One region of the Peribacillus sp. FSL K6-5616 genome, then DNA from elsewhere that is predicted to be linked to it. Evidence: predicted binding sites of a transcription regulator. Region 1 holds the regulator's gene; the other holds the start of a gene.

Region 1 (11,144 bases):
TTACTGGAGGTATAATCCTTGATAAGCCATTTCCCTTCCGTTTCAATATCTGCCAGGATTTCATTCATTTGCAAACGGATCAGCCTTCCTTCCGTACCAAGTTCATTAAGGTACGTTAGCAGCTCCGCCTTGATCCTGAGCACCATCACATAACGGTGAAATACCTGCAAAAGATCGGCATAGGTCACGATTTCCTCAAACTCGAGCGCTCCTAAAACCGATATGCTCTGCTGCAGGACCACCTTGTATTTTTCCAAGGTCTGGATGGCTAAATTAGCCTTGGCAAGAATGACTCCTATATCTTTAAGGGCATACCGGAAATTGCCCTGATATAAAGTGATGACATTCCGGCGTTGTGAGATTGCGATGACCAACGACTTGGTCTCCCTTGCCACCCGTTCCGCTGTTCTATGCCTCATTCCCGTTTCAGTGGAAGGTGTACTGTTATCAGGCACTAATTGGGCATTTGCGAAAATGATCTTATCGGCGGTTTCATTTAAAATGATGGCCCCGTCCATCTTCGCCAACTCATATAATGTGCTGGGGGTACAGCTGCAGTTGATTTCGAAGCCGCCATCCACGATCGTTCGCACCTTCTCGTTATATCCGACCACTATCAAACCGCCCGTGTTCGCCCTCAGGACATTTTCAATACCCTCCCGAAGCGGGGTACCTGGTGCTACGATTTGCAGAATTTCCAATTTTGTTTTCTCATACCCTTTTTTATCTGTCATGCTTAACCCCCTAACGATTGTTTAAGAGCCTCCGAAACCGATGAAACACCAATGATCTTAATACCTTTCGGCGCGGTCCACCCTCCTATATTATTAGCCGGTATGATAACCCGCTCAAACCCTAATTTCGCTGCTTCCTGCACCCTTTGTTCAATTCGTGACACCCTTCTCACTTCCCCAGTCAGCCCCACTTCACCAATGATGCAATCGGCAGGGTTTGTTGGTTTATCACGGAAGCTTGATGCAATGCTTATTGCAACAGCGAGGTCAATTGCCGGTTCATCCAGCTTGACACCGCCAGCAACCTTTAAATACGCATCTTGGTTTTGGAGCAGCAAGCCCACTCTCTTTTCCAGGACAGCCATTAAAAGCGAAACTCGATTGTGGTCAATTCCCGTGGCCATCCGCCTAGGATTCCCAAAACTCGTAGGAGAAATCAATGCTTGAATTTCAACAAGCACCGGCCTTGTGCCCTCCATGGATGCGACGACTGTGGACCCCGAAGCTCCTTGCGACCGTTCTTCAAGGAAAATTTCCGATGGATTCGCCACCTCTTCCAATCCATGTTCTTTCATTTCAAAAATACCCATCTCATTCGTCGAACCAAAGCGATTTTTAACCGCACGTATAATTCGATATGTATGGTGTCTTTCACCTTCAAAATATAATACGGTGTCAACCATGTGCTCAAGCAGCCGTGGTCCCGCAATGGCCCCTTCTTTTGTAACGTGACCGACGATAAAAATCGCGATTCCGTTCGTTTTAGCAATGCGCATGAGTGAGGCTGTGCATTCCCTCACTTGTGAAACGCTTCCCGGGGCAGATGTAACCTCCGAATGATAAACCGTTTGAATCGAGTCAATAATGACCAAATCCGGTTTTACATCTGTAATTGCCTGTTGGATATAGTCCATATCGGTTTCAGAATAAACGAATAGATTTTCCGACATGGTCCCAAGCCGGTCCGCTCTCAATTTGGTCTGCTTGACTGATTCTTCACCTGATATATAAAGCACTTTTTTCTGTTTATGCGCCAATTGGGATGATACCTGTAAAAGCAGGGTGGACTTACCGATACCCGGGTCCCCTCCGATCAATACAAGTGATCCCTGAACGATCCCGCCCCCAAGAGCACGATTCAATTCCATTAAATCCGTCTTAATGCGTGGTTCTTTTTCTGATTGAATGGTCGTTATGGGTGCTGCCTTCTCCCGTTCCCCGGAACCTCTCACCTCTGAATGGGTAAAAGCGCCCTTTCTAGCAGGTTTAACGATTTCGGTTTCCTCGACCATTTTATTCCATTCACCGCAGCCTGGGCATTTCCCCATCCATTTCGCGGATTCATACCCACAAGACTGACAGATAAATTTAGTTTTCTTTTTTACAGCCATAAATTACTCCTCTTCCTTTGGAAAAAATATCTATATTAAGGATATTATATCTCTGTTTTATTTAAACCTTCTTAAGGCTAAGTTTTTTTAAAAAAATATTCACTTTGCTTGTCCCGTTTATACTCACATCTACCTATAGATAAAAAACAGAGGTACACTGCAAAAGAATCTGCGTGTACCTCGAAGTTTAGGATCAGGTTATTCACTTACATTAACAGGCTCGCCTTGTCGGATTGCAAACTCATTATTCACGACATCCATTACGACCGTTTGCCCTTTTTTCACGTTGCCTTTAAGCAACTCTTCGGATAGATAATCCTCTACATGCTTCTGAAGCGCCCTGCGGATTGGCCTTGCCCCATATTCCGGATCAAAACCTTCCGTGGCAATTTTTTCTCTAGCCGCATCTGTCAGCTCCAAGTATATCTCCTGTTCTTTCAAACGGGTAGTAAGCTGATTTGACATTAATGTAACGATTTGTTTCAAATGATCCTTCTCTAATGAGTGGAACACGATAGTTTCATCAATACGATTCAGGAATTCCGGACGGAATGCACGTTTGAGTTCTTCCATCACTTTCCCTTTCATATTTTTATAGTCCTGACCAGTATCCTGGATGTTAAAGCCGACATACTTATCAGTTTTCAAGGCAGACGCCCCTACATTCGATGTCATGATCAAAATGGTATTCCTGAAATCGACAGTACGCCCCTTTGAATCTGTCAGTCTTCCGTCTTCCAACACTTGAAGAAGAATATTGAAGACATCCGGATGCGCCTTTTCTATTTCATCAAGCAGAACGACGGAGTATGGTTTCCTCCGCACTTTTTCCGTTAACTGACCGCCTTCTTCGTACCCAACATATCCTGGAGGCGATCCAACAAGACGTGAAGTCGAATGTTTCTCCATATATTCGGACATATCGATGCGGATCATGGCATCTTCATCACCAAAAATGGATTCAGCCAAAGCTCGGGCTAGCTCGGTTTTACCGACCCCTGTAGGCCCCAAGAAGATGAATGAACCAATTGGACGCTTAGGATCTTTCAATCCTGCCCTTGCACGTCGTACTGCTTTAGAAACCGCAATGACGGCCTCTTCCTGCCCAATTACACGATCATGGAGGATTGACTCCATATTAAGCAGTTTGTCTGACTCCGTTTGCGCCAATTTAGTGACCGGCACTCCCGTCCAGCTGGATACGACATGTGCAATGTCATCCACAGTCACTTCACTGTTTTCCTGCCCTTGTTTTTCTTTCCAAGTTTTTTTCGTTTCTTCCAATTGTTCTCTTAAGCGTTGTTCTGTATCGCGAAGCGAAGCAGCTTTTTCAAATTCCTGACTCTGAACGGAAGCATCCTTTTCCTTGCGAACATCATCTAGTTTCACTTCAAGTTCCTTTAGGTTGGGTGGCGTTGTGTATGAGCGCAGCCTAACTTTGGAACCAGCTTCATCAATCAAGTCAATCGCTTTATCAGGTAAAAAGCGATCGGAAATATAACGGTCTGATAATTTGACTGCAGCATCAATCGCTTCGTCAGTGATCGATACGCGGTGATGTGCCTCATAACGGTCACGAAGACCTTTGAGAATTTGGATGGATTCCTCAATTGTCGGCTCATCGACTTGGATTGGCTGGAAGCGACGTTCAAGGGCAGCATCCTTTTCAATATACTTGCGGTACTCATCCAAAGTTGTAGCACCGATACATTGTAATTCACCACGGGCCAATGATGGTTTAAGGATATTGGAGGCATCGATGGCACCTTCTGCACCACCTGCACCAATCAATGTATGCAATTCGTCGATGAATAGGATGATATTACCCGCCTGGCGTATTTCATCCATGACTTTCTTCAACCGGTCCTCAAATTCACCCCGGTATTTAGTGCCAGCCACAACAGTACCCATATCAAGTGTCATGACGCGTTTATCACGTAAAATCTCAGGTACCTCATTATTGATAATCTGTTGGGCAAGCCCTTCAGCAATGGCTGTTTTACCAACGCCGGGTTCACCGATCAATACTGGGTTATTTTTTGTACGACGGCTTAATACCTCAATGACACGCTGTATTTCCTTACTTCTTCCGATAACCGGATCCAAGCTTCCTTCCCTGGCAATCGCCGTTAAATCACGGGCAAGGCCATCCAGTGTCGGCGTGCTTGCATTTGCAGCGGCTGAACCTTGATGACCACCTGATTCATTGCTGCCCAAAAGTTGTAATACTTGTTGTCGAGCTTTATTTAAACTTACTCCCAGATTATTCAATACGCGGGCAGCGACACCTTCCCCTTCTCGTATAAGACCTAGAAGGACATGCTCTGTCCCAACATATGAGTGACCTAATTTTCTTGCTTCATCCATGGAAAGCTCAATGACCTTCTTGGCTCTTGGGGTATAATGTATCGTTTGAGCCGTATCCTGTCCACGGCCAATTAAATTTTCCACTTCTTTCTGAATCTTCTCCGGACCCAATCCAAGAGCATATAACGCTTTGGCTGCAATACCATCACCCTCTCGGACCAGGCCCAGTAAAATATGTTCCGTGCCAATATTATTATGACCTAAACGGATTGCCTCTTCTTGGGCTAATGCTAATACTTTCTGGGCTCTTTCAGTAAAACGACCAAACATCATAGGGAATTCCTCCTTAAGAATTTTCGTTTTGAATAAAATTGCTGGCAATTCTCTAAGTAATGGCAGAAGCTTATTCTTGCTCCATATCTATTAATGAAATTTAATTCTCCCTAAAGAGGTCAATAACCTCTATGAGGAGGAAGATTCCGTGAAATTCAAGCGTTCCCGGATGAGTGCTGCTCTACGGATATCCCTTTCATGGGGTCTTAAAGGGCCGCCTGCGTACTTTTGTAAAAATCCCGACTGCGTCAAAATCATCAATTCATTTAGAATGCTTTTGGAAATATTCTTTATATACCCAAGATCTATCCCTAACCTAACATCGGAGATACATGTAGCTGCTTCCTTGGTCTCGATGATTCGAGCATTGGACAAAACCCCATATGAACGGAAAATTCTATCTTCTAATTGTATGTGGGAAGTCCTCGCTAATGCATCCCTCGCTGACCGTTCCTGGGCTATGATTTGTTGCACTACACTCGTTAGATCTTCAACGATATCCCTTTCCGATTTTCCAAGGGTGATTTGATTGGAAATTTGAAAAATATTCCCCAACGCTTGACTGCCCTCTCCATAAATCCCTCGAACCACCAACCCCAATTGGTTGATAGCCGGTATGATATTATTCATCTGCTGTGTAAGGACCAGGCCCGGCAGATGCATCATGACTGAAGCCCTTAACCCTGTTCCCACATTAGTCGGACAACTAGTCAGGTATCCTCTTTCTTCATCATATGCATAGTCTATGGATTCTTCAATCCAATCGTCAAGAACATTTGCAATCTTTAAGGTTTCCTTTAGCTGCAACCCCGACATTAAACATTGAATACGGAGATGGTCCTCTTCGTTTATCATGATACTTATTTCTTCATTTTCCGAAAGGAGACATGCGCTTTTCGCTGAATCTTCAACTAAATGAGGACTGATTAAATGTTTTTCAACCAGAACGCGCTTTTCCAGTGGCTGCAATTGGTCAATCTCTAATAGCTCCAATTTTCCAATCTCCGGGGTTACTTCCTCTTCGATTCTTTTTTTGACCAATTCAATGATTTTATTAGCTTCTTCGTTCGAAAAGGAGGTTGGGAAGGTAAAGTCTTTGAAATTCCTGGCCAGCCGAATCCGCGAACTCAATACAATATCGATTTCCGGCCCTTCGGCACTCATCCAGGAACTCAAGGCGTTTTCTACAAACTTTTCCAAGCTCATAATTCCTCGCCTCCCTCTTGTGCTTCAAACCTTTTTTCAAGGGAACGAACCTTATCTCTTACTTCTGCCGCTTTCTCAAACTCCTCTTGATCAATGTGGACCTTTAAAACTTCTTTCAAATCCAAAATTTGTTTTCGAAGATATATGGCGCCGCCAATCCTTTTTGGAATTTTCCCTATGTGTGCTGTATTGCCGCTATGAACCCTCTTTAAAATGGGATTTAACTGTTCATTGAACGTTTTATAACATTCGGCACAGCCAAACTTGCCAATATGGACAAATTCTTTATAAGATCGATGACAATTCGGGCAACGCCTCTCTTCCGTTTTCGGAAATGCATTTGCCTTTGTCTGTTGAATATTCGACTCCATATTCAACAATCCTGCTAATAAATTATTTATTGAAAAACCAGGTCCACCTGCCTCCATGAACATTTCACCTTTTTCCTGAGCACATTTCTCACAAATCATGACTTCAGTCTTTTTTCCATTGATGATTTTGGTGAAGTGCAGGGTAGCAGGCCTTTGATGACATTCTTGGCAAATCAACGTTCATCACCTCTGCCAGTTTCATTTATATTTTAAAGTCGTAAGCATCGCAGTTAAAATTCTTGCCCTAAGCTCATCGCGGTCAGGCAGGTCGATATAAATCACCGATCTATCTATGACGCTCATCATAATCTTTGCTTCTCTTTCATTAATGACGTCTTCATTCATCAGTCGTGAAATTACTCCTTCAGCCATCGATTGAGTTACCCTGGAACCAATAAGCGATAATAATTGGTTGATAAGTTGCACGGAATCCTGTGATTCCACTTTCATGATGCGTATATAACCTCCGCCTCCACGCTTACTCTCTACAACATAACCTCTCTCGATGGTAAACCTGGTATTGATTACGTAATTGATTTGAGAAGGAACACACTGAAATTTATCTGCTATTTCACTTCTTTTAATCTCCAAGATATCTTTTTGACTTATTTCAAGTACTTGCTTCAAATAAGTTTCGATAACATCAGATATGTTTCTCACTCAGCCTCCTCCATTCTGACTTTGACTATATTTGACTATTATTATACAAGGAATAATGCATTTTGCAACTTAAACGCACTTTCTTTCTGTAATATCCATTTTCTCCAAATTATATGTAGTTACATACCCCATTGAACATAAAAGATGAAATATCTTACATAAATACCCTATATAAATGGATGTAAAACCTGAAATTTTTCTTCTGCTTAAGGTTTCATCACTTAAATTCTGCCCCATTTACCCAGCTCATCCATTCCTCCTCATGATATGGCAACCAATTCAAATAAGGCCAGCCCGTGCTGTCCCTGAAAACGGGAAAATTTTTTTTACATACACAAAAAAGACCAGCCGGATGGCTGATCTTTTTAAATGGCTTGGCGGCGTCCTACTCTCACAGGGGGAAACCCCCAACTACCATCGGCGCTGAAGAGCTTAACTGCCGTGTTCGGAATGGGAACGGGTGTGACCTCTTCGCTATCGCCACCAAACATAAAAGGAACGTTGTTCCTTCAAAACTAGATAATAAGAAGGTATTTCATTTTTTAAAAAGCGTTGGTTAAGTCCTCGATCTATTAGTATCAGTCAGCTCCACATGTCACCATGCTTCCACCTCTGACCTATCAACCTGATCATCTTTCAGGGATCTTACTAGCTTGCGCCATGGGAAATCTCATCTTGAGGGGGGCTTCATGCTTAGATGCTTTCAGCACTTATCCCGTCCGCACGTAGCTACCCAGCTATGCCTTTGGCAAGACAACTGGTACACCAGCGGTGCGTCCATCCCGGTCCTCTCGTACTAAGGACAGCTCCTCTCAAATTTCCTGCGCCCGCGACGGATAGGGACCGAACTGTCTCACGACGTTCTGAACCCAGCTCGCGTACCGCTTTAATGGGCGAACAGCCCAACCCTTGGGACCGACTACAGCCCCAGGATGCGATGAGCCGACATCGAGGTGCCAAACCTCCCCGTCGATGTGGACTCTTGGGGGAGATAAGCCTGTTATCCCCGGGGTAGCTTTTATCCGTTGAGCGATGGCCCTTCCATGCGGAACCACCGGATCACTAAGCCCGACTTTCGTCCCTGCTCGACTTGTAGGTCTCGCAGTCAAGCTCCCTTGTGCCTTTACACTCTACGAATGATTTCCAACCATTCTGAGGGAACCTTTGGGCGCCTCCGTTACTCTTTAGGAGGCGACCGCCCCAGTCAAACTGCCCACCTGACACTGTCTCCCACCCCGATAAGGGGCGCGGGTTAGAATTTCAATACAGCCAGGGTAGTATCCCACCAACGCCTCCACCGAAGCTGGCGCTCCGGCTTCTCAGGCTCCTACCTATCCTGTACAAGCTGTACCAAAATTCAATATCAGGCTGCAGTAAAGCTCCACGGGGTCTTTCCGTCCTGTCGCGGGTAACCTGCATCTTCACAGGTACTATAATTTCACCGAGTCTCTCGTTGAGACAGTGCCCAGATCGTTACACCTTTCGTGCGGGTCGGAACTTACCCGACAAGGAATTTCGCTACCTTAGGACCGTTATAGTTACGGCCGCCGTTTACTGGGGCTTCGGTTCAAAGCTTCGCTTGCGCTAACCTCTCCCCTTAACCTTCCAGCACCGGGCAGGTGTCAGCCCCTATACTTCGCCTTGCGGCTTCGCAGAGACCTGTGTTTTTGCTAAACAGTCGCCTGGGCCTATTCACTGCGGCTTTTCTGGGCTATTCACCCTAAAAAGCACCCCTTCTCCCGAAGTTACGGGGTCATTTTGCCGAGTTCCTTAACGAGAGTTCTCTCGCACACCTTAGGATTCTCTCCTCGCCTACCTGTGTCGGTTTGCGGTACGGGCACCTTACATCTCACTAGAGGCTTTTCTTGGCAGCGTGGAATCAGGAACTTCGGTACTATATTTCCCTCGCCATCACAGCTCCGCCTTAATGGAAACGGGATTTGCCTCGTTTCCGGCCTAACTGCTTGGACGCGCATATCCAACAGCGCGCTTACCCTATCCTTCTGCGTCCCCCCATCGTTCAAACGATGTATAGGTGGTACAGGAATATCAACCTGTTGTCCATCGCCTACGCCTTTCGGCCTCGGCTTAGGTCCCGACTAACCCTGAGCGGACGAGCCTTCCTCAGGAAACCTTAGGCATTCGGTGGAAGGGATTCTCACCCTTCTTTCGCTACTCATACCGGCATTCTCACTTCTAAGCGCTCCACCAGTCCTTCCGGTCTGACTTCAACGCCCTTAGAACGCTCTCCTACCATCGACACCATACGGTGTCAATCCACAGCTTCGGTGATACGTTTAGCCCCGGTACATTTTCGGCGCGGAGTCACTCGACCAGTGAGCTATTACGCACTCTTTAAATGGTGGCTGCTTCTAAGCCAACATCCTGGTTGTCTAAGCAACTCCACATCCTTTTCCACTTAACGTATACTTTGGGACCTTAGCTGGTGGTCTGGGCTGTTTCCCTTTCGACTACGGATCTTATCACTCGCAGTCTGACTCCCAAGAATAAGTATTTGGCATTCGGAGTTTGACTGAATTCGGTAACCCGTTGGGGGCCCCTAGTCCAATCAGTGCTCTACCTCCAATACTCTCATCTTGAGGCTAGCCCTAAAGCTATTTCGGAGAGAACCAGCTATCTCCAGGTTCGATTGGAATTTCTCCGCTACCCACACCTCATCCCCGCACTTTTCAACGTGCGTGGGTTCGGGCCTCCATTCAGTGTTACCTGAACTTCACCCTGGACATGGGTAGATCACCTGGTTTCGGGTCTACGACCTCATACTCATTCGCCCTATTCAGACTCGCTTTCGCTGCGGCTCCGTCTCATCAACTTAACCTCGCATGAAATCGTAACTCGCCGGTTCATTCTACAAAAGGCACGCCATTACCCATTAACGGGCTTTGACTACTTGTAGGCACACGGTTTCAGGATCTATTTCACTCCCCTTCCGGGGTGCTTTTCACCTTTCCCTCACGGTACTGGTTCACTATCGGTCACTAGGGAGTATTTAGCCTTGGGAGATGGTCCTCCCTGCTTCCGACGGGATTTCTCGTGTCCCGCCGTACTCAGGATCCACTCAGGAGGGAACGAAGTTTCAACTACAGGGTTTTTACCTTCTTCGACGGACCTTTCCAGGTCGCTTCATTTACCCCGTTCCTTTGTAACTCCATGTTGAGTGTCCTACAACCCCAAGAGGCAAGCCTCTTGGTTTGGGCTAATTCCGTTTCGCTCGCCGCTACTCAGGAAATCGCGTTTGCTTTCTCTTCCTCCGGGTACTTAGATGTTTCAGTTCCCCGGGTCTGCCTTCAGTACCCTATGTATTCAGGTAAAGATACTGTTCCATTACGAACAGTGGGTTTCCCCATTCGGAAATCTCCGGATCAAAGCTTACTTACAGCTCCCCGAAGCATATCGGTGTTAGTCCCGTCCTTCATCGGCTCCTAGTGCCAAGGCATCCACCGTGCGCCCTTTCTAACTTAACCGTTAAAAAAGATCTTACAGATGCTTTGAAAAAAATTAATTGCCTTCTATCTATTATCTAGTTTTCAAGGAACAAAGCAGAAAGAATCCATCACATCGTGATGACTGTCTTTCCTATTTGAATGAATTACTCATTCAAAACTGAACAAAACAAAAGCGCTCTCGTAATTATCCTTAGAAAGGAGGTGATCCAGCCGCACCTTCCGATACGGCTACCTTGTTACGACTTCACCCCAATCATCTGTCCCACCTTAGGCGGCTGGCTCCATGAAGGTTACCTCACCGACTTCGGGTGTTACAAACTCTCGTGGTGTGACGGGCGGTGTGTACAAGGCCCGGGAACGTATTCACCGCGGCATGCTGATCCGCGATTACTAGCGATTCCGGCTTCATGCAGGCGAGTTGCAGCCTGCAATCCGAACTGAGAATGGCTTTATGGGATTCGCTTACCTTCGCAGGTTTGCAGCCCTTTGTACCATCCATTGTAGCACGTGTGTAGCCCAGGTCATAAGGGGCATGATGATTTGACGTCATCCCCACCTTCCTCCGGTTTGTCACCGGCAGTCACCTTAGAGTGCCCAACTGAATGCTGGCAACTAAGATCAAGGGTTGCGCTCGTTGCGGGACTTAACCCAACATCTCACGACACGAGCTGACGA
Region 2 (11,144 bases), 3.0 Mb from region 1:
CGACATTATCACGATCGATTACCGAGTAAGAGGATTTACAAGAGATAAAGATGGGCGAAAATTGTTCATTGACCATGATATTAATTCCATTCAAAACTATATTCCTGATGAAGTAAAAGGTTTATATGACATGATCGATGTAAATGTATATCAGGAAAATATATTCCATACGAAATGTAAGCTGAAAAGGTTCGATATTAATAATTACTTATTCGGTTATACAGAGGAAAAGCTGAATAAAGAGGAAAGGCAAGAAATTATAGAAAGGCTTCAAACGGAAATGGATGAAATTTTTTATGGTGCCAATGTTCCACATCCAATAGAAAAAAACAAGCATGCCGATTAAGGGATGCTTGTTTAAATTGAAAAGTTAATTTAAATGGAAAGCCTGAACCAATACATACCCGAGGCAAGTCAAAAATATAGAGCCAACGAGTCCAGCAATAAAAGGTTTACCGCCATATTTCCTAAAAGTTACAAGGTCAATATTCAATCCTAGTCCCGCCATCGACATAGCCATGAGGATATAGGAAAGCATAACAAGCTTTTCGGCCAAAGGTTCAGGAACTGCACCTGAAGAATAAATGGCACTCATCAATAAAAAACCAAAAATGAACCACGGTATCTGGATGGATTTCCAGGAAAATTTCTTTCCGGTAACCGTTGATCGTTCTTTCCAATTCATGATGAATCCAATTAAAATGGCAACGGGAATGAGCAGGGCCACCCTAGTCAATTTGACCACCACTGCCAAGTCGACAGCCTCATTTCCCCCTGGTGCCGCAGCAGCGATGACGTGAGCAATTTCATGGAGTGTACCACCCGAAAAAACACCATATCCTTGATCGGATAACCCCAATAATGGATATAGGATCGTATATCCGAAAGTGAAGGTTGTACCTAATACAGCAACCGTAGCTACAGCTATTGCTGTATCTTTTTCTTTTGCTTTTATTTGGGAGGAAATTGCCAGTATGGCAGCAGCTCCGCAAATTCCCGTTCCGCAAGCTGTCAATATGCCAAGCTTTTTCTCAACTTTAAATAGGCGGGTCAATCCATAAACTACTAATATACCAAATGCAAGACTAATGGCACCAACTGCAAATGTTTTCGGTCCGGCATTAATAATATCCTTTAGGTTCAAACGCATCCCCAATAAGATAATGCCCACCCTCAAAAGGACTTTACTTGAATAATTTGTCCCAGCAACGGCGTAAGCCGGGACGCCGATCAGCGATTTCCAAACAATACCAATCAGTATTGCAATGACTAACTGTCCCATTATATGAAGGAATGGAAGCACTGCTAAGTATTTTGCTGCAATGGCAATTAGCAAAGTCAATGCTATTCCTTTTGTAAATCCGAGTTTTTTTGTTTCAACTTTTATTTGTTCCAGTGTGATCACTCCATCTATGTTGATGCTTTAACTTTAAAACTAAATTAAAAATAAGTGAAATATATTTTTGCTATTTCAATGATTACTTCTACTTATGATAAAATGAAACGCATAGGAAAATAGGGAGGTAACAATGGATCCGTTAAAAGTATTCGTAACTGTAATCGAACAGAAAAACTTTTCAAGAGCAGGGGATATCCTGAACCTGTCGCAGCCAGGAGTCAGTCTTCACATAAGGAATCTGGAAAATGAGTTAGGAACGAAATTAATTTATCGTTCCCCCAAACAAGTTCAAATAACAGAGCCGGGAAAAATTTTGTATAGACATGCAAAGCAAATGCTTAATCATTATGAAACAGCAAAAAGAGAAATAAATGAATTTAATAACGTGGTTAGCGGAACGATGAAAATAGGTGCAAGCTTCACGATAGGGGAATATTACCTTCCAAAAGTATTGGCAGAATTTGCGGCACAATATCCGATGGTGGATATACAAATCATCATCTCTAATTCAAATGATGTCATTCAAGGAATCCGTTCGAATAAGCTTGATATAGGCTTGATTGAAGGGGAAACGGATTATAAAGATATAGATGTCAGGCCCTTCATGAATGACGAGATGATTGTGGTCGTTCCCCCGGATCATCCACTTTCACAGATGGATCTCATCGAGGGCAATATGCTCCAAAACCAAACATGGGTACTTAGGGAGCAAGGATCGGGGACCCGTACATATTCCGATAAACTTCTTAGCAGTCTTGAGTTAAACATAAAGAAAACCTTTATTTTCACCAGTATCCAAGGAGTGAAAGAAGCGGTGATGGCTGGACTCGGCATTGCCTTGTTATCCCGATTGACAGTACAAAAAGAATTGAAGTCCAATGAATTGAAAACTTTCCATTTGAAAAATGAGCCCCTAATAAGACCTTTTTCGATCGTGAAAAAGTTGGACTTTGAAGCATCAAAAGCCATGGAGCTGTTTCTAAGGAAGGTCGAAGAATTTGCGATAAAGGGCCGTCCTAAATAAAACCCTAAACATTTGCTCATCCTTTCATTTTCAATGAAGAGGTTGGGCATTTTTAACGACGAATTATTATTAATTTTAATGAAAACGTCGAAAGTAATTTGGAATATGTCAATGATTAAACAAATTTTACGTATTTTAACATAATTGCAAACATATAAATTAAATAGATAGTCTCCAGAAAATACCAATTTCCTGTAGACTTTTCCTGATATTAATAATCTTAAAAGGAGCAACCACATTGGCTATAGAGGAGCAGAAAGATAAACGGGTTTCTGTTTTCGACAGGATTATAGGATTCATGCCAAAATTTTATGTGATTGGGACAATTTTAATTTTTGTTTACACGTTAGTTGCGATGGCTCATTTAGGTATCCAAACTTTAAAAAAGCCAGAGGAAACCATTGTACCTGCCCCCCCTGTTTCTCAGGGATTTGAACATACATTGATATCGTTAATCATCGAACCGATCGTAACGTCTGAATTTTATCAAATCATCTTTAACACATTATTCCTTTACCTAGTTTGGATATTGCTATTCCTATTAGCCCCGATTGCTTTTTACCGTTTAAAACACTTTAAATTTTTTAATATCGAAATTGAAATTGAAAAACAAGATGCAGCCGTATATGAAGTATTCAGCATGAGCAGTTCAAAAATGAAATTTGCAGCCTATTTAACATCCGAGGAATTTCAATTGGAGATATCAGAGGAAATTGCCAACAGCAAAGACTTTAAAACACCCTTAATCTATACATTGGACTGTGCCGTGGATTTTTATTCCGATCAATTAGGTCTTTCCTTTACCTATGATATCTATACCCTGAACCAGTTCAAAAAAGCAAAGCTGCCTAAATCCATCAAAGCGATGCTTGATAAGTCCATTCAAACCGGCGATCCGTGCATTACGAATAAAAGCAATAGCGATAGTGAATATTACAAGAACTTTCTTATCCATTATTTCGAAAACATGGACGGGAAATTCGTCACCGTCTTAAATAGTTATCAAACTGAATTCGATACATTCGATAAATCACTGCTTATAATCCTGCAAAACGTCATATACGATTACTATTTACAATATAACTATATTTACGAAGCAAGTGAGAAGTTGGAAAAGAATGAAACCATTTCCCCTAATAATTAAAAAAACCACCCTACAAGTGGTTATTTTTTTTGGAAAGATGATTGTTAATTATATTTTGGACAATTACATTATTACCAATGAGCTCCGACGATTTATTTACATTCTGTTCCCGAAAATCCATGTTCTTTATTTTCTTGGACTTTTTCCCATTTTTAAAATTATTGAAGGCATTTAAAAAAGCTATCTGAATCACTCCCCTTATAGATTAGTATATTCATATTTTGGATAAAATTTCATGAAAAACCTCATTTTACTGAAAAATATTTTGCGTGATTTAAAGTAATGAAAATTACCTACACAAAGCTATTATAGACATTTATAAAAAGTGTTTTAAATGTACGAAAAGGTATTTTATTTGCTCTAATCACTGATTTCTATGGCTTTATTTATAAGAACTAGAGAAATTTTCCCCAAAATGTTGTATAGTTAGGTATGCAGAGATTCGAACAAACATTCGTTTCTTGAGCAGATTACTTCTTAGAGGGACAGGAGAGAGACAGTGAACGGGACAGCACACATGGCTATAGGGGCAACAGTTGGATTCTTGACGGCAAACACACTTCAAACAGATCCAACCACCACTTTATTTTTGGTGGGCATCGGGGGAGTTTCAGGGCTGATGCCCGATATGGATATTGATGGGAAGTTGAGTAATAGGATTACCTTTTCACATAAGTTTATCCGAACGATAGCACAAACGATTGGAATTTTAATGATCATTTATAGTCTTTTGGAAGGCTCTGAAACGGAAAAGTGGATCGGTGCAGGGGCAGGAATCGGAATCATCATTATTTCATCTTTCATTAGGCAAAGGCATATGCTGACTTTGACTGGATTAGCGGTATTAGGAGGCGGTTTATCTTTGCAGGAAAGCTGGTTGTGGCTGTTGGGAGTCTATATAATCTTGGCATCCTTTACACCACATAGAAGTTATACCCATTCGATTGCCGGTATCGCTTTCTTTGGCATCATTGCCTTTCAATTCGAAGCCTTTATGGGGATTGACGGAATTTTCGCCACTTGTTCATTAGGATACATAAGTCATTTAATTGCAGATTTGAAATGTTTACCTTTTAATAAACGTGGGGTAAAACTATTTCTTCCATTTTTCTCAAAAGAATTTTGACAGTGGTTTTTTACCGCTGATTTTTTATGAAGAAAAGATAGTTTTATTAAAGGTGCTTTTCAATATATTGAATGGACACTTGATTCGACTTATTTCTATGTTTTATATGGTCATTCTTCCTAAATCTACTAATTGTAACATATTCGTAAAGATCCTGTGATGCGAGTGATATAGCTTTTCTAGTATATTAGGTTTAGCAAATCACATCAGGGGGTAATTAATTTGTTTAAGAAAATTGTCGTCGGATTGTCATTGGCTATCACGCTTGTAACCGCATCCTTTGCCGGAAACCAAGTGGAAGCTGCTTCATATCATACAAAAGCGATTAAAGTGGCTAAAAGTGAACTAGGTACAAAATATAAAATGGGTGGCATTTCATCATCAGGTTTTGATTGTTCGGGTTTAGTGAAGTATTCCTATCAAAAGGCTGGCAAGAATTTACCAAGAACTGCTGCTGACATATATAAAAAAGGAAAGAAAGTTAAAAGCCTGCAAAAAGGGGACTTAATGTTCTTTGCACCAAATAAAGCGAAAACACCCACACATGTGGCCATATACATAGGAAACAATGAATTCATACACTCGTCATCATCAAAAGGAGTGTCATACGCTAAAACCAATAATAGTTATTGGAAGCAAAAGTATATCGGTGCGAAACGTATATAATAGAAGAAAATCAATTTTAATATAAAAAAGCTAAGAGACTTAATGAAGTCTCTTTCAAATTGTAGACAAAAGGGTTTCGGAAGGTTTCATTCCGAAACCTTTTTGATTTTTTATTGGAATTGAAGCAGCTTTGCGGAAAGGAAAGCATGGCATGGGTTGAACAACGAGGGGACTATCGATATCACCTCAAGTATTAATACTACTTAAAAACAAAAAAAAGACTGTAGGCAAAAGTGTTCTATCTTAAAATTAAAACAAAGATCATTGGAACGGAAGGTGCGAGACTCCTGCGGGAAAAGCGCGTCAAGGGGAGACCCCACAGGTGCGAAGACGCCGAGGAGGCTCCCCAACCGCCCGCGGAAAGCGAGTACCTGGAGTGGAAATCCAACGTTTAAAAATTGTACTAACCTTAAAGAGACTTAATAAAGTCTTTTTTTTGTATTAAAAAATAAGAGTGAATGAGGCACATGGACAAGAGAATTGGCGTTTTGCTAATAGTTTAAGGTTATGGTGAGTCCTGAATTCGGTAATCGGTAGTATGAAGCATTCATGAAAGCTTTTTAGTTGACTGGATATGGATAGTTTAATATGCTAAGCAAACCAAATCGAAGGAATTCCTGTTTTTTGCAAAAAAATTCCCAGACAAAATTATTGAAAGTCAAAGAAGGTCAATGTATAATAAAGTCAGAAAGTCAAAGAAGGTCAAAGATTTATTTTCAATTTAATTTTTTAAAGGAGGAGTACTACATGCTTTGTGAAAAATGCCATGTAAACCAAGCTAATATTCAAGTTCACCTAAATATGAATGGTCAGGAGCATGATGTGAAACTGTGCTCCACTTGTTATAAAGAAGAACGAAACAAACTTGGAGCTGCTATGGGCGGAATGGATATGGGGAAATTCCAATTTAACGGATCTCCAAATTCATTCAATCCATTTAATTATAATGGTGTACCAAAACCGGATTCAGCTGAACATGGCGAGGATGGAGGATTGCTTGAGGAGTATGGCCGCAATTTGACCGATGCTGCTAAAGCAGGACTTATTGATCCGGTTATCGGACGAAATGAAGAAATCAAACGCGTCATTGAAGTTCTAAACAGACGCAATAAAAATAATCCAGTTTTAATCGGTGAACCTGGTGTCGGTAAAACAGCCATTGCTGAAGGTCTTGCTTTAGCGATTGTTGAAGGTTCAGTGCCAGTTAAATTACGTAATAAGCTAGTATATATGCTTGATGTAGCGTCCCTTGTTTCCAATACTGGAATTAGAGGGCAATTCGAAGAAAGAATGAAGCAATTGATCAGCGAATTACAGGAAAGAAAAAATGTCATTTTATTCATCGATGAAATTCATCAACTTGTGGGAGCAGGTTCGGCCGAAGGATCAATGGATGCAGGAAATATCTTGAAGCCTGCACTTGCACGCGGCGAACTTCAGCTTGTCGGAGCAACTACTTTATCCGAATATAGGAAAATTGAAAAAGACGGTGCCCTTGAAAGACGTTTCCAGCCTGTACAGGTTAACGAACCTACAACTGCTGAGGCATTGGTCATCTTACGCGGTTTAAAAGAAAGTTATGAATCTTATCATGGTGTAACATATAGTGAGGAAGCCCTAAAAGCGGCTGTTGAACTTTCAAACCGTTACATTCAAGACCGATTCCTCCCTGACAAGGCAATAGACTTAATGGATGAAGCTGGTTCCAAATTGAACTTGACCATAGAAGACGGCCAGGTAGAAAACATGAAAGAACGACTGGTCCAAATTTATAAAGAAAAAGAAATGGCCTTAAAAGAAGAAGCATATGAAAAAGCTGCCGTTCTTCGTGATGAAGAAGAAAAACTGGAAAAGTCATTGCAAGCAGGGGAAGATGCAATTAAGCCAACCGTTACCGTTGAAGACATTCAAAATATCATTGAACAAAAGACCGGCATTCCTGTAGGTAAGCTCCAAGAAGATGAGCAAGAAAGAATGGTTCATCTCCAAGCGGAGCTGATGAAAAAAGTAATTGGGCAGGAAGAGGCTGTCAAAAAGGTATCCAAGGCCGTTCGAAGAAGTCGTGCCGGGTTAAAATCCAAAAATCGTCCTACCGGTTCTTTCCTTTTCGTCGGTCCGACAGGAGTCGGTAAAACCGAATTGGCGAAAACTCTTGCTGAGGAATTATTCGGGGACAAGGACGCTATGATTCGTCTTGACATGAGTGAATTCATGGAGAAACACAGTGTTTCTAAATTAATCGGTTCTCCTCCTGGATATGTAGGACATGAGGAAGCTGGACAATTGACGGAAAAAGTTCGCCGCAAGCCTTACAGTATCATCTTATTGGATGAAATCGAAAAGGCACATCCGGATGTCATGCATATGTTCCTGCAAATCATGGAAGATGGCCGCTTAACCGACAGTCAAGGCCGGACCGTTACTTTTAAAGATACCGTGATCATCATGACGAGTAATGCAGGAGTCGGTGAGAAACAAAAAGTAATGGGATTCGGTACAAGTTCAGCTGTGGAAGAGGCTTCAATCCTGCAATCTTTAGGCAGCTTCTTCAAACCGGAATTCTTGAACCGGTTCGATAGCATCATTGAATTCTCTGCATTGAAGAAAGAAGATCTTCTGCAAATTGTTGATATCATGATTCACGAGTTAGACGAAACACTTGCTGTAAATGGTTTATCTTTAGATGTGACCATTGAAGCGAAACAAAGGCTAATTGAACTCGGATATCACCCAACTTTCGGGGCGAGACCGCTCCGCCGTGTTCTTCAAGAACAGCTCGAAGATGGTATCACAGACTTTATCTTTGAGCAGCCTGAAGTTAAGAACTTCACTGCAATTGTTGAAGATAACTCAGTGAAAATTATTAAAACACCATAAAGAGTACTAGAAATGCCTCCAAGACCGTAAAACTGTTATGGAGGCATTTTTTTCTTTTTTTGGATTCACTTTTCATTAAACGATAAGTAAGGTCCAGCAAAATGACCTGCTGCTTTCGATTATTAAATATAGATTTCTGAATTTTCGCCATAATTTGCAGATCGGATGTTTTTATGTGTAATGCCTGTGGAATCATAACATTATGGAAGATTCGCTCATGATTATAAAAATGAATAATCCCTGTTCTAAAATGGGAATTTCAATGGAGGAATGACCTATTAAAGATTCACTTTCTTATTTTGAAGAGGAAAATAAAAATAATCAAAAACCTATGGATAATAAACCGGAAAATCAGTTGGAATCCCTGCCGATTGCTAATATTAATCCGGTAAACCCGTCAGAATTGGATGATTTATATTTCTATGAAGGCAAAGATTTAGGAAATTCCTATCTTAAAGATAAAACGGCATTCCGGTTATGGGCACCACTTGCATCTGAAGCCAGGCTAGTTACTTATAAACATTGGGATGATACAGATGGAATGGAAATTCAAATGGTTCGTTCCGAAAAGGGGACCTGGATCATTGAGCTGAACGGAAATCAGGATGGATTGATTTATACATATAAAGTGAAAGTGGGAGAAACCTGGAGTGAAGCCGTCGATCCCTATGTTCGCGCAGTTACTGTTAATGGTGATAAAGGGGTCGTGATAGATTTAACAGATACGAACCCAAAAAGGTGGACACGGGATAAACCACCTCTTGAAAAAGCTGAGGACATAGTCATTTATGAATTGCATACACGGGATTTATCGATTCATCCTGAAAGCGGAATCCACCATAAAGGTAAATTCTTAGGAGTAGTTGAAGCCGGAACCAAAGGTCCAGAAGGAGTGAAAACAGGTCTTGATCATATTAAAGATCTAGGTGTTACCCATGTTCAGTTTATCCCGATATTTGATTTTGCTACAATCAATGAAAAGAAATTGAATGAACCACAATATAACTGGGGATATGATCCACAGAATTATAATGCTCCCGAAGGCTCTTATTCGTCTGATCCGTATCAACCAAAAGTCAGGATCCGGGAGTTAAAGGAAATGATTCAAGGTTTACATGACCACGGGTTACGAGTGATCATGGATGTTGTATATAATCACGTTTATTCTGTGGCGGACTCAAACTTCCATAAACTCGTTCCCACTTACTTTTTCCGCTATAACGCGGACGGCACCTTATCTAATGGAACTGGTGTAGGAAATGATACTGCTTCCGAACGTAAAATGATGCGGAAATTCATCGTAGAATCCGTAACCTATTGGGCAAAGGAATTTAACCTTGATGGTTTCCGTTTCGATTTAATGGGTATTCACGATGTGGAAACGATGAATGTAGTGAAAAAGGCACTGGCAGAAATTGATCCGACCCTCATTGTTTTAGGCGAAGGCTGGGATATGGATACCCCCTTGGCCCAAGAGCTGAAAGCAAATCAAAAGAATGCTTTTAAAATGCCTGGAATCGCTCACTTTAATGATGCGATCCGTGATGGTTTAAAAGGGTTTGTCATGAATGAACATGATAAGGGATTCGTCAATGGCAAACCAGGAATGGAAGATATTATAAAAAAAGGCATCGCTGGTGGTTTGAAATATGATGAAGATATCGCAACATATCAACGACCAGATCAAGTGATCAATTATGTTGAAGCACATGATAATTATACTTTATGGGATAAGCTGCTCATCACTAATCCAGATGCTACGGAAGAAAAACGGAAACAGATGCATAAGTTAGCTTCGGCAATTGTCTTACTGTCACAGGGGATTCCAATGATACATGCTGGACAAGAGTTCATGCGCACGAAGGATGGAGATGAAAATAGCTATCAATCTTCTGATTGGATTAACAGGTTGGATTGGAAAAGGAGAGCGGAGTTAGATCGGGAAGTGGAGTATATGAAAGGGCTGATTTCTCTCAGGAAAAATCATTCTGTTTTTAGGTTAAGCACACCCGAAGAAATTGAGGAGCAATTACAATTCATTGATGCCCCGCCAAATGCGGTTGCATTCACCTTACAACATCAAGATTATAAAATGGCAGTGATTCATAATGCAAATTGGGACGCGATAACCATTACTCTTCCTCACGAAGGTAATTGGGCCGTTTTAGTGGATGGTCAGCATGCGGGCCTGGAAGAAATTGATAGGATTAAAGGGAGTCAGATAACCGTTGCCCCTTTAAGTTCGTTTGTATTGAAAGCAAACTCTAATCAATGATGCTAAAGTCGAAGTGAGTGAATACTATGTCTCACTTCGGCTTTAGTTTATTTTCTAATATGAAATTGGTCAAATGAAGACTTCCATTATTCACTTTCACAAGTTTGAGAAAATTTGTGCGAGGGTAGAAAATACCAAATGATGAATTTTATCGTTTTTTAAGAGGGGAGCGATTATTTTGCCAGAGAAAGTGCATATAAAAATCAATGGTGCTGAGACCAGTCTGGAAGGTAATCAAACAATATTACAAATGCTGACGGATAGCTCCATTGAAGTCCCGAATGTTTGTTACCACCCTAGCCTAGGTCCTATCGAAACATGTGATACATGTTTAGTGAGCGTTAATGGAGAACTAGTTAGATCTTGTTCCACCAAGATCAAAGATGGGGATGTAATCGATACAGTTGGAGCAGAGGTAAAAGAAGCACAGGTCATGGCGATGGACAGGATATTATATAACCATGAGCTTTATTGTACGGTTTGCGATTATAATAATGGAACTTGTGAAATACACAATACCGTAAAGGAAATGAAGGTAAATCATCAAAGTGTTCCTTTTGATCAAAAACCCTATGAAGTAGATCGGACGAATCCATTCTATCGATATGACCCGGATCAATGCATCCTTTGCGG

The links. Region 1 encodes CtsR, which represses protease genes until heat stress. Its sites were predicted from a motif close to ATGGTCAATAAAGGTCAAACA; they were not measured.
Region 2: MHB45_RS10500 (ATP-dependent Clp protease ATP-binding subunit) is a predicted target of CtsR. The motif match lies at 6,048-6,068, and genes of this name have one in related genera.

The regions. Positions count from the first base shown of each region.
Region 1 is NZ_JBBOYT010000001.1:5,148,283-5,159,426, reverse strand. Features, by position in the region: gene disA (DNA integrity scanning diadenylate cyclase DisA) at 1-734, opposite strand, end outside; gene radA (DNA repair protein RadA) at 737-2,125, opposite strand; gene clpC (ATP-dependent protease ATP-binding subunit ClpC) at 2,324-4,765, opposite strand; gene MHB45_RS25085 (protein arginine kinase) at 4,895-5,971, opposite strand; gene MHB45_RS25080 (UvrB/UvrC motif-containing protein) at 5,968-6,519, opposite strand; gene MHB45_RS25075 (CtsR family transcriptional regulator) at 6,541-7,002, opposite strand; rRNA gene rrf (5S ribosomal RNA) at 7,375-7,490, opposite strand; rRNA gene MHB45_RS25065 (23S ribosomal RNA) at 7,555-10,487, opposite strand; rRNA gene MHB45_RS25060 (16S ribosomal RNA) at 10,664-11,144, opposite strand, start outside.
Region 2 is NZ_JBBOYT010000001.1:2,187,324-2,198,467, reverse strand. Features, by position in the region: gene speD (adenosylmethionine decarboxylase) at 1-346, shown strand, start outside; gene MHB45_RS10525 (YeiH family protein) at 371-1,396, opposite strand; gene MHB45_RS10520 (selenium metabolism-associated LysR family transcriptional regulator) at 1,530-2,423, shown strand; gene MHB45_RS10515 (hypothetical protein) at 2,662-3,567, shown strand; gene MHB45_RS10510 (metal-dependent hydrolase) at 4,067-4,693, shown strand; gene MHB45_RS10505 (C40 family peptidase) at 4,916-5,359, shown strand; gene MHB45_RS10500 (ATP-dependent Clp protease ATP-binding subunit) at 6,107-8,236, shown strand; partial or broken gene pulA (type I pullulanase) at 8,625-10,511, shown strand; gene fdhF (formate dehydrogenase subunit alpha) at 10,690-11,144, shown strand, end outside.